Regions from separate parts of the Nocardioides anomalus genome, predicted to be linked through region 2. Evidence: predicted binding sites of a transcription regulator. Region 2 holds the regulator's gene; the other holds the start of a gene.
What was found. The regulator HrcA, encoded in region 2, represses chaperone genes, less so after heat shock. The targets are predictions, from matches to a motif close to TTGGCACTCGNNNNNNNCGAGTGCCAA.

Region 1 (5,407 bases), 1.1 Mb from region 2:
GCACGACGGGTCGGTCCTCCGCTCCGTGGTCATCGTCGACCGGTGAGCGGCGAGCTCCGGCTGGACCACGCGGTGGCCAGCGGCACCTTCAGCCTGGACGGCGAGACCTTCGACGTCGACAACAACCTCTGGGTCCTCGGCGACGACGACGAGTGCGTGGTCATCGACGCCCCGCACTCGGTCGACGCGATCCTCGACCTGGTCGCCGGCCGCACGGTGAAGGCCATCCTGCTCACCCACGCCCACGACGACCACTGCCGCGTCGCCCCCGAGCTGCGCGAGCGCGTCGTCGCGCCGATCTTCCTGCACCCGGACGACAAGCCGCTGTGGGAGCTCACCCACACCGACTACCTCTGGGACCTCGACCTTCCCGACGGCTGGGAGCTCGAGGTCGCGGGCACCCGCGTGCAGACGTTGCACACCCCCGGCCACGCGCCCGGCGGCTGCTGCTTCCACGTCGAGGACCTCGGCGCGGTCTTCACCGGCGACACGCTCTTCCAGGGCGGGCCCGGCGCGACCGGCCGCTCGTACTCCGACCGCCCGCAGCTCGAGGAGTCGATCCGGGCCAAGCTCTTCGCCCTGCCCGACGACACCGTCGTGCACACCGGTCACGGCGACGACACCACCATCGGCGCGGAGCGGGCGGCGTCCGCAGACTGGTGAGACGTCAGGCCCGGACGTAGCCAGAGACGTAGAAGCTGACCCGCCCGGACAGCTGGGTGGTCGCCTTCCCCGCGAGGCCGTGCCCGTCGATGGTGCCGACGAGCCGCGCCTCGTCCCAGTACTCCTCGTAGTACAGCTGACCCCCGCTGATGTCCTTGGTGACGTGCGGGTCGCCCACGGCCTGCAGGTACATGTCGAAGTGGACGGTCCCAGCCGGCTGGTTGGTCTGGTCGAACGTCGGGAAGTCGCCACGCAGCCGGAGCCGGTCGCGGGTGTGGTTGAACGTCGAGATGTCCCACGGGTCCAGGACCTCGACGTACCGGAACCGCTTCATCGTGCAGGCGGTCTGGGGCTGGAAGCTCTGGGGCGGCGGCGGCGTCACCCCCGTCCGGGCAGCGCCAGTCGACCAGCTCAGCGTGCAGGACGTCGTCGTCCTCCTCGATGTTTACCCAGCCGGTGTGCCAGTTGCCCTTGGCGCCGGCGTACCAGCCCTGGTGCTGCCACGTGACGTCGCCGAAGTCCGCCTCGTTGCCGTACGGTCCGGGCTCCCAGCCGGGAGGCACGTCAGCGGGGGCGGCTCCGGCCCCCGCGACCAGGGCGCAGGCGCTGAGCGCCGCGGCCGAGAGGAGCTGGATGATCGTCCTGCGGGTCCGGGTCATGCCCGCACCGTGGCGGAGCGACGAGGGGGCCCGCGGTCCAGACCGCTGGATACCCCGAAATCGGGGACGCGCCTCAGAACGGCCGCACCAGCAGGCACGTCCCGTGCCCGCCCACGCGGGTGAGCACGATCGTCGCCTCGGCGTCGCCGGTCAGGGCGAGCCGCTTGCGCAGCTGGTCGGGCACGACGTCGACGCCACGCTTCTTGATCGTGAGCCGGCCGATGCCGCGCTCGTGCAGGGCCGCGCGCAGCTGCTTCTCCCGGTGGGGGAGGGTCTCGAGGACCTCGTAGGAGCGGCCGTACGGCGTGCGGTACGCCGCGTCGCTGGTCACGTAGGCGATGTGGGGGTCCAGCAGGCCACCGCCGACGCCGGCGGCCACCGCGGTCACCAGCCCGGCCCGGATCACGGCGCCGTCCGGCTCGTAGAGGTAGCGGCCCAGCGGGACGACGTCCGCGCCGGGGTCGTCCTCCTCGGTCAGCGTGGCCAGGCCGCCGTCGCCGATGACCGTGGCCCGGCGGGCGCAGGTGGCCAGCCGGCCGCCCCAGAGCGCGGCCTCCTTGACCTCGCCGTGGTCGGAGACCCACTCGGCCTCGACGCCGGCGGGGACGAGGTCGTGGGGGATGCCGGGCGCGGTCTTCACGCAGGCGTCGCGGGTCAGCAGCGACGAGGCGAACGCCCACGACGGCGCCCACGCGTCGGGGGAGAAGGTGCGGCCGCGGCCGGTGCGGCGGGCCGGGTCGACAAAGGCGACGTCGAAGGGCGTCGTGTCCACCGCGGCGGCGTCGGCGACCTGGACGGCGCCGGCGAGCCCGAGGGCCTCGAGGTTGGCTGACGCCACGGCCACGCGGACGGGGTCGAGGTCGACGCCGGCGGCGGTCAGCCCGGCCCGCGCGAAGGCGACGAGGTCGCCGCCGATGCCGCAGCCGAGGTCCACGACCGTCGCGGCGCCGAAGGCCACCAGGCGGGCGGCCCGGTGGGTGGCGACCGCGAGCCGGGTGGCCTGCTCGAGGCCGTCGGGCGTGAAGTACATCGAGGCCGCGAGGGCGCCGAACTTCGGCACGGCGGCGGCCCGCAGCGAGGCCTGGGTCAGCGCGGCGGCGAGGTGCTCGGGTGGCACGTCGGGCACCGCGCGCGAGAGCGCGGCGCGCGCGGCGAGCGGGTCGGTGAGGTCGAGCGCGGACGCCCGGGCCAGCACCGACTGCCCCTCGGGGGCCTGCAACCACGCGACCGAGGCGACGTCCACGGCACCGATCCTGTCAGGCGCGGGCGGGCCCGAGGGGCCGCCCCTGGCACTCGCTCGCTCTGAGTGCTAGTTTCGTGGTTGGCACTCTCCGGGTGAGTGTGCCAACGGACTCCCGTTCACCAGCCCATCCCGAAGCACGAAAGTGGAGGTCGACAGCAGTGTCGGTCAACATCAAGCCCCTCGAGGACCGCATCGTGGTCAAGCCGCTCGACGCCGAGCAGACCACCGCCTCCGGTCTGGTCATCCCGGACACCGCCAAGGAGAAGCCCCAGGAGGGCGAGGTCCTGGCGATCGGCCCGGGTCGCATCGACGACAACGGCAACCGGGTCCCCCTCGACGTGGCCATCGGCGACAAGGTCATCTACAGCAAGTACGGCGGCACCGAGGTCAAGTACAGCGGCGAGGAGTACCTCATCCTCTCCGCTCGCGACGTCCTCGCTGTCGTTTCCTGACACCACGCTCCACCCGCCGGGTCGTGTGCCTGGGATCGCGCTGACGCGCGCTCTCGGCACACGACCCGACGCACGTTCCCAGAAGGAGAGCAATGCCCAAGATCCTGGAGTTCGACGAGAACGCCCGGCGCGCCCTCGAGCGCGGCGTGGACGCCCTCGCGAACACGGTCAAGGTGACCCTCGGCCCCAAGGGCCGCTACGTCGTCCTCGACAAGAAGTGGGGCGCGCCGACCATCACCAACGACGGCGTGACCGTCGCCCGTGAGATCGAGCTCGACGACCCGTTCGAGAACCTCGGCGCCCAGCTGACCAAGGAGGTGGCGACCAAGACCAACGACATCGCGGGTGACGGCACCACCACCGCGACGGTCCTGGCCCAGGCCATGGTCCACGAGGGTCTGAAGGCGGTCGCCGCCGGCGCCAACCCGATGGGGCTCAAGCGCGGCATGGACGCGGCGGCCCAGGCCGTCAGCGACGAGCTGCTCAAGAACGCCCGCGAGGTCGAGGCCAAGGAGGACATGGCCTCCGTCGCCACCATCTCCAGCCGCGACGAGGTCATCGGCGGCCTGCTCGCCGACGCCTTCGACAAGGTCGGCAAGGACGGCGTGATCACGGTCGAGGAGTCCAACACCATGGGCACCGAGCTGGAGTTCACCGAGGGGATGCAGTTCGACAAGGGCTACATCTCGCAGTACTTCGTGACCGACCCCGAGCGGATGGAGGCCGTCCTCGACGACCCCTACATCCTGCTGCACCAGGGGAAGATCTCGGCCGTCTCCGAGCTGCTCCCGCTGCTGGAGAAGGTCATCCAGTCCGGCAAGCCGCTGTTCATCCTGGCCGAGGACGTCGAGGGCGAGGCCCTCTCGACCCTGGTCGTGAACAAGATCCGCGGCACCTTCAACGCGGTCGCGGTGAAGAGCCCGGCGTTCGGTGACCGCCGCAAGGCGATGATGCAGGACATCGCGACCCTGACCGGTGGTCAGATCGTGGCGCCCGAGGTCGGGCTCAAGCTCGACCAGGTCGGTCTCGACGTGCTGGGCCAGGCCCGCCGCGTCGTCATCACCAAGGACAACACCACGATCGTCGACGGCGCCGGCGACTCCGCCGACGTCACCGGCCGGGTCAACCAGATCAAGGCCGAGATCGAGACGACCGACTCCGACTGGGACCGCGAGAAGCTGCAGGAGCGCCTGGCCAAGCTGGCCGGCGGCGTCTGCGTCATCAAGGTCGGCGCCGCCACCGAGGTGGAGCTGAAGGAGAAGAAGCACCGCATCGAGGACGCCGTCTCGGCGACCCGCGCGGCCATCGAGGAGGGCATCGTCCCCGGCGGTGGCTCGGCCCTGATCCACGCCGTGTCGGTGCTCGACGACAACCTCGGCCTCACCGGCGACGAGGCCACCGGCGTCCGGGTCGTGCGCAAGGCTGCCGACGAGCCGCTGCGCTGGATCGCGGAGAACGGCGGCATCAACGGCTACGTCGTGACCACCAAGGTCCGCGAGCTCGGTGTCGGCAACGGCTACAACGCCGCCACCGAGGAGTACGGCGACCTGGTCGCCCAGGGCGTCCTCGACCCGGTGAAGGTCACGCGCTCCGCGCTGATCAACGCCACCTCGATCGCGGCGATGCTGCTCACGACCGAGACGCTCATCGTGGACAAGCCCGAGGACGAGGAGCCCGCGGCTGCCGGCCACGGGCACGGCCACGGGCACTGAGCCCTAGGAGCTGCTGAGCCCCGGTCCGCCACAGGCGGGCCGGGGCTCTTCCCTGTCCAGGCCCCGCAGGACGTAGACCGGCCGGTCGCCGCAGGCCGTGCCGCGCCGCTCGTAGCGCTGGGCCACCTCGGCGGCCAGCGCCCGACCGCCGGCCTCGCTCCAGGTGTCGAACGGCCACCACTCGACCAGCCAGGTCGGCGCGTCCGGACCGGCCACCAGCGCGCGCAGCTCGTCCAGGTCCGGGTCGAGGGTGCGCATCGGGAGGCTCCACAGGTAGGCGTACGGCGAGGCCATCCCGCTCTCGAGCTGCAGGTCGGCCCGCCCGCCGAAGACCACGAGCGTGTCGCCCGGCTCGGCCACCGCGTGCAGGGCCACGCCGCTGTCGTGCTCCTCGAGCTCCTGCTGCCCGGCCAGGTTCCACACCGCCCAGCCGACCAGGCACACCGCGCTCGAGACGGCCATGAGCGGGACCAGCCGCTCGCGCAGCCGCGAGCCGACCAGCGCGACCGCGAGCAGGGTCCCCGGCACCAGCCCGAAGGCGTAGTCCTGCCAGAAGCTCCCGCCCAGCACCAGTGAGACCACGTCGAAGGCGACCATCGCCAGCACCGCCGCGGTGAGCGGGGCGTCGCGGCGCCACGCGGCCCGCACGCGAGCGGCGTACGCCGCCAGCGCGACCGC
Region 2 (5,407 bases):
GCACGATCTCGGTCTCCTGGACCTCCGCGCGGTGAGGGTCGTCGCGGTTCTCCGGCTCGTCGTACTCCGCCTTGATCCGCTCGCCGGCCGTCACCGTCCGCTCGGCCGCCACCTCGTGGGCGTGCAGCGGGACGTCGCCGTACGCCGCGCGGAAGGTGCCGTTGCCGAAGGTGTGGTCGAAGTGCTCGTGGGTGTTGACCACCGCCACGACCTCGCCGGCTCCGAGCGCGCGGACCTCCTCCACGACGGCGCGCGCGGCGAGCGCCGAGGCGTGGGTGTCGACCACCAGCAGCCCGGCCGACCCGCGGACCACGCTCACGTTGAGGTCGAACCACTCCTGGCGAGAGACCCAGACGTCGTGGGCGACCTCGGTGAACGGCACCCTGCAGGTCTAGCAGATGCCGGCGTGCAGCTCGTGGCGCAGCAGCACGCCGAGCTCCTCGACGCTGGCGGCGGGACGGGAGAACCAGAGCGCCGCCCGGTGGCCGCCGCGCCGGTCGATCCAGGACAGCTCCGCGCCGTGCGTGGTCAGGTCGACGAGGGAGACGTCGAGGAGGTGCTCGGCCGGCGTGCCGGTGGTGCGCGTGACCACCTGCGAGAGCTGCTCGCGGTGGCAGTCGTTGGCGTGCTCGCGGGCCCGCTGCAGGTAGCCCCGGTTGAGCCGCAGGCCCGGGTCGCGGAACTCCCGCAGCGGCACCCGGCGCTGCTCCCCGTCCCGGCCGAGCACGACGAAGTCGAGGTCGAGGACCACCTCGAGCCGCTGCTCGCCGCAGCAGGTGCAGTGCTCGACCTCGCCGATGGAGAGCGAGCCGGTCAGGGTCAGCGTGAGCGCGCGGTCGGCGCTGCCGCCCGGGCCGAGCCCGCTGGTCAGGGTGACCAGCGCGGGGCTGCCCGTCCGTCCCGCGTCGGCCATCGGGGAGCCGAGGCGGCAGGAGAAGGTCGGGACGCCGTCGGCGTCGCGCATCCCGAGCTCGTCGTCGCAGCCGGCGGCCGGGAAGCCGTCCACGGCGACCTCGGCGCCGTCGGGGCAGGACAGGATGCTGCGGGCGAGCTCGGCGTCGGTCACGGCGACTCCTGGTCGAGACGGTCAGGTAAGGCAAGCCTAACCTACTTCCGGCGTACGAGCGTGCCGTCGTCGCGGCGAGTAGCATTGGCACTCAGGAAACGTGAGTGCCAGCCAGGCTGCTCGGGAGGTGCGCGGTGCAGGAGGAACGTCGACTCGCCGTCCTGCGCGCCATCGTCGAGGACTACGTGGCCACCGAGGAGCCGGTCGGTTCCAAGGCGCTCGTCGAGCGCCACGGGCTGGGCGTCTCGTCGGCCACTGTCCGCAACGACATGGCCGCCCTGGAGGACGAGGGCTACATCACCCAGCCGCACACGAGTGCGGGGCGGGTGCCGACCGACAAGGGCTACCGGCTCTTCGTCGACCGGCTCACCACCGTCAAGCCGATGAGCTCCGCCGAGCGGAAGGCCATCGCGACCTTCCTCGACGGCGCCGTGGACCTCGACGACGTGGTCTCCCGCTCGGTCCGGGTGCTGTCGCAGCTGACCCGCCAGGTCGCGCTCGTGCAGTACCCCACGCTCTCGCGCTCCACGGTGCGCCACATCGAGCTGGTCGCCCTGGCCCCGACCCGGTTGCTGGCCGTGCTCATCCTCAGCACCGGGCGGGTCGAGCAGCGCGTGGTCGAGCTGGGCGCCGAGCTCGACGACGGCTGGCTCTCCGACCTGCGCGCCCGGCTCAACTCGGTGGCCTCCGGCCAGATCATCGCCGACGCGGTGACCGGGCTGCGTGGCTGCGTGCCCGAGCGCGACGGCGCGGAGACCTCCGCGGTCGTCGAGTCGCTCGTCGACGCCATGGTGGACCAGCGCCTCGACGAGCGGATCGTGGTCGGGGGCGCGGCCAACCTGGCGCGCTACGGCGACAGCTTCGACTCCGCCGTCCGCCCGCTGCTGGAGGCGCTGGAGGAGCACGTCGTCCTGCTCAAGCTGCTCGGCGAGGCCCAGGGCGACTCCGTGACGGTCACCATCGGCGCCGAGGTGCCCTACGAGCAGCTCTCGGCCACCAGCGTCATCACCACCGGCTACGGACCCCGTGACGAGGCCGTCGCGACGCTCGGGATCGTCGGGCCGACCCGCATGGACTACCCGGGCACGATGGCTGCGGTGCGTGCCGTGGCCCGCTACGTGTCCCGCATCCTCGACGAGGCCTAGGCCTCTCCCACCAGACGAAGGAAGAGATGTCTCAGCCGGACCTGTACGCCCTCCTGGGCGTGAGCCGTGACGCGGACGCGGACGCCATCAAGAAGGCCTACCGCAAGCTCGCCCGGCAGCTCCACCCTGACGTGAACCCCGACCCCGACGCGTCCGCGAAGTTCCAGGAGGTCGGGCGCGCCTACGAGGTGCTGAGCGACCCGCAGAAGCGCGCGGCGTACGACCGCGGCGCCGACCCGTTCGGCGGCGGCATGGGCGCGGGCTTCGGCCAGGGCGCCGGGTTCTCGTTCACCGACATCATGGACGCCTTCTTCGGCGGCCAGGGCGGGCCGGGCCAGACCCGCGGCCCGCGGCCGCGCACCCGGCGCGGTCAGGACGCGCTCATCCGGCTCGAGGTCGAGCTGGCCGAGGCGGCGTTCGGCACGACCCGTGAGCTGAAGGTCGACACCGCTGTGGTGTGCGGCACCTGTCATGGCGAGGGCACCGCGCCCGGCACCCACCCGCAGGTCTGCGAGACGTGCCGCGGGGCCGGCGAGGTGGCGCACGTGCAGCGGTCCTTCCTCGGCGAGATCCGCACCCTGCGCCCGTGCGCGGCCTGCCGCGGCTTCGGCTCGATCATCCCCGACCCCTGCCGGGAGTGCTCCGGCGACGGCCGGGTCCGCTCGCGCCGCACGCTGAGCGTCAAGATCCCCGCCGGCGTCGACGACGGCACCCGCGTGCAGCTGGCCGAGGAGGGCGAGGTCGGCCCCGGCGGCGGCCCCGCCGGCGACCTGTACGTCGAGATCCACGTCGCGCACCACCAGACCTTCACCCGCGAGGGCAACGACCTGCACACCACGGTCACGGTCCCGATGACGGCGGCGGCCCTGGGCACCACGCTCGAGCTGCCCACGCTCGAGGCCGACGTGGTGCCGCCCGAGGGCGCGACCACCGACCTCGAGACGACCTTCGATCTCGAGGTCCGGCCCGGCACCCAGTCCGGCACCGAGCAGGTCCTGCGCGGCCGCGGCGTGCCCGGGCTGCGCGGCGGTCGTGGCGACCTCATCGTCACCGTGGCGGTCGAGACCCCGACCCGGCTCAACGCCCGCGAGGAGGAGCTGCTCAAGGAGCTCGCCGCCCTGCGCGGTGAGGAGCAGCCCACCGGCAAGGCCCGCCCCGAGTCCCGCAAGGGCGCCTTCGGCCGGCTGCGCGACGCGTTCAACACGCACTGAGCCCTCCCGGTCCCGTGTCGCTCCACGTCCACCTCGTGCCGTCCCTGGCCGGGGTGTCCGCGGGCGCGGGCGTGAGCGTCGAGGGGGCCGAGGCGCACCACGCGGTCGCCGTACGCCGCCTCGCGGTCGGTGAGCCCGTGCAGCTGACCGACGGGTCCGGTCGGCTCGCCACCGGGTCGGTGGTGGCGACCGGAAAGGCCCGGCTCGAGGTCCTCGTCGCCGAGGTCGCCGAGGTGCCGGCGCCGTCCCCGCGGGTCACCGTGGTCCAGGCCCTGCCGAAGGGGGATCGCGGCGAGCTCGCCGTCGAGGTGCTCACCGAGATCGGCGTCGACCGGATCGTGCCCTGGGCGGCCTCGCGCTCGGTCGCGGTCTGGCGCGGCGAGCGCGCGGCCAAGTCCCTGGCCAAGTGGCAGGCGACCGCCCGCGAGGCGGCCAAGCAGGCCCGGCGGGCGTGGTTCCCGTCCGTCACGCCTCTGGCGAGCACCGACGAGGTGGCCGCACTGGTCGCCGAGGCGTCGCTGGCGCTGGTGCTGCACGAGGAGGCCACATCGGCCTTGCCGGCGTCGGTGCCCGACGACGTGTTGCTCGTGGTCGGCCCCGAGGGCGGGCTGGCGCCGGAGGAGCTCGAGGCCTTCGCCGCCGCTGGTGCGCAGACCGTCCGGCTCGGCGCCGAGGTGCTGCGCACGTCGACCGCCGGCGTGGCCGCCGTGGCCGCGCTGCTGGCCCGGACGCCCCGCTGGGGCTAGGTCTCAGCCGACGAAGAGGCAGAACGGGTGGCCGGCGGGGTCGGCGAAGACGTAGAGCGGCTCCTCGTCGTCGTCGCTGCGGTCCAGCACCAGCCGGGCGCCGAGCGCCTCGGCCCGCCGGCGCTGCCGCTCGAGGGCGTCGACGTCGGGGACGGTCAGGTCGAGGTGCAGCTGCATGGGCACGTCCGGCGCCGGCCAGGTCGTCGGCGCGAGCTCGTCGACCTGCTGGAAAGCCAGGCGGCGGGTGCCGTCGGCCTCGGTGAGGACCAGCCAGTCGGGGTCGTCGCGGTCCTCGTCGCCGGGGCGGTACTGCAGCCCGAGCAGCGCCCGGTAGAACTCGGCCAGCCCTCGGCAGTCGGTGGTGTCGAGGACGGTGTGGAGCAGGTGGGGGTACTCGGCCATGCCTGCCGTTACCCAGCGCTCGCGGGCACCGCGAGCAGGGCCTCGACCCGGGTCACCTCGACGTCGAGCTGCTCGCGCTCGGCGGGGCTGAGCGGTCGGACCGGCTCGTCGAGGACCACGCGTCCGTCCGCCGCGCGCCACAGACCGACCAGCATGCCGTCGGCGAACACGGTGTTCGCGAGCCCGCCGTTGGGGCCTTGCCACACCCGCCGGGTCTCCGGCGTGGTCACCCGGTCCCGGCCGGCGTGGGAGAGCCAGAGGTTGTCGTACTGGCCGAGCAGCCGGACCGGCGCGGGCGCGTCCTCGTCGGCCAGCGGCGCGTCGGGGACGTCGTAGAGCGCCTTGCCGTCCGGCCCCTCGTGCACCACGAGGTCCAGGCCCTTGAGGACCGGCGCGAGGCGGGTGACCCCGGACCAGGTGGTCACGTCGGCGGCGGTGGCGGGGCCGCACGCCGCGAGGTAGCGCCGCACCAGCTCCGCCACGTCGGGCTCGACGAAGGGACGGCCGAGCCAGCGGTCGGCGTACTGGTAGACCACGCCGCCCGACCCGCGCCAGGTGCCGCGCGGCGGGCACTGGACCAGGGGCGCGGCCGAGCGGGCCAGCTGGCCCAGCTGGGTCGGGGAGTACGCCGGGAAGTGCTCGGCCAGCGCCAGTCCCAGCGCCTTCTGGGTCACTGGTCCGTCGGCCAGCAGGTCGGACAGCGCGGCCAGGAAGGCCTCGCGGTCGACCTCGCGGGCCGTGCCGACCGAGCCGCTGATCCCGATCTCACGCTCGTGCACCGGCGCCGTCCACTGCCGCAGGCGCAGCGCGTCGTCGGCCACGAGCAGGTGCACGGTG

Region 1: the regulator HrcA is predicted to act here: its motif matches at 2,609-2,635, upstream of groES (co-chaperone GroES).

Annotation. Positions count from the first base shown of each region.
Region 1 is NZ_CP049257.1:496,585-501,991, forward strand. Features, by position in the region: gene G5V58_RS02615 (S-(hydroxymethyl)mycothiol dehydrogenase) at 1-46, shown strand, start outside; gene G5V58_RS02620 (MBL fold metallo-hydrolase) at 43-663, shown strand; gene G5V58_RS02625 (hypothetical protein) at 668-997, opposite strand; gene G5V58_RS02630 (class I SAM-dependent methyltransferase) at 1,396-2,565, opposite strand; gene groES (co-chaperone GroES) at 2,724-3,017, shown strand; gene groL (chaperonin GroEL) at 3,110-4,729, shown strand; gene G5V58_RS02645 (hypothetical protein) at 4,733-5,407, opposite strand, start outside.
Region 2 is NZ_CP049257.1:1,571,768-1,577,174, forward strand. Features, by position in the region: gene G5V58_RS07945 (MBL fold metallo-hydrolase) at 1-382, opposite strand, end outside; gene G5V58_RS07950 (hypothetical protein) at 392-1,066, opposite strand; gene hrcA (heat-inducible transcriptional repressor HrcA) at 1,201-2,211, shown strand; gene dnaJ (molecular chaperone DnaJ) at 2,238-3,422, shown strand; gene G5V58_RS07965 (16S rRNA (uracil(1498)-N(3))-methyltransferase) at 3,437-4,168, shown strand; gene G5V58_RS07970 (VOC family protein) at 4,172-4,570, opposite strand; gene G5V58_RS07975 (winged helix DNA-binding domain-containing protein) at 4,579-5,407, opposite strand, start outside.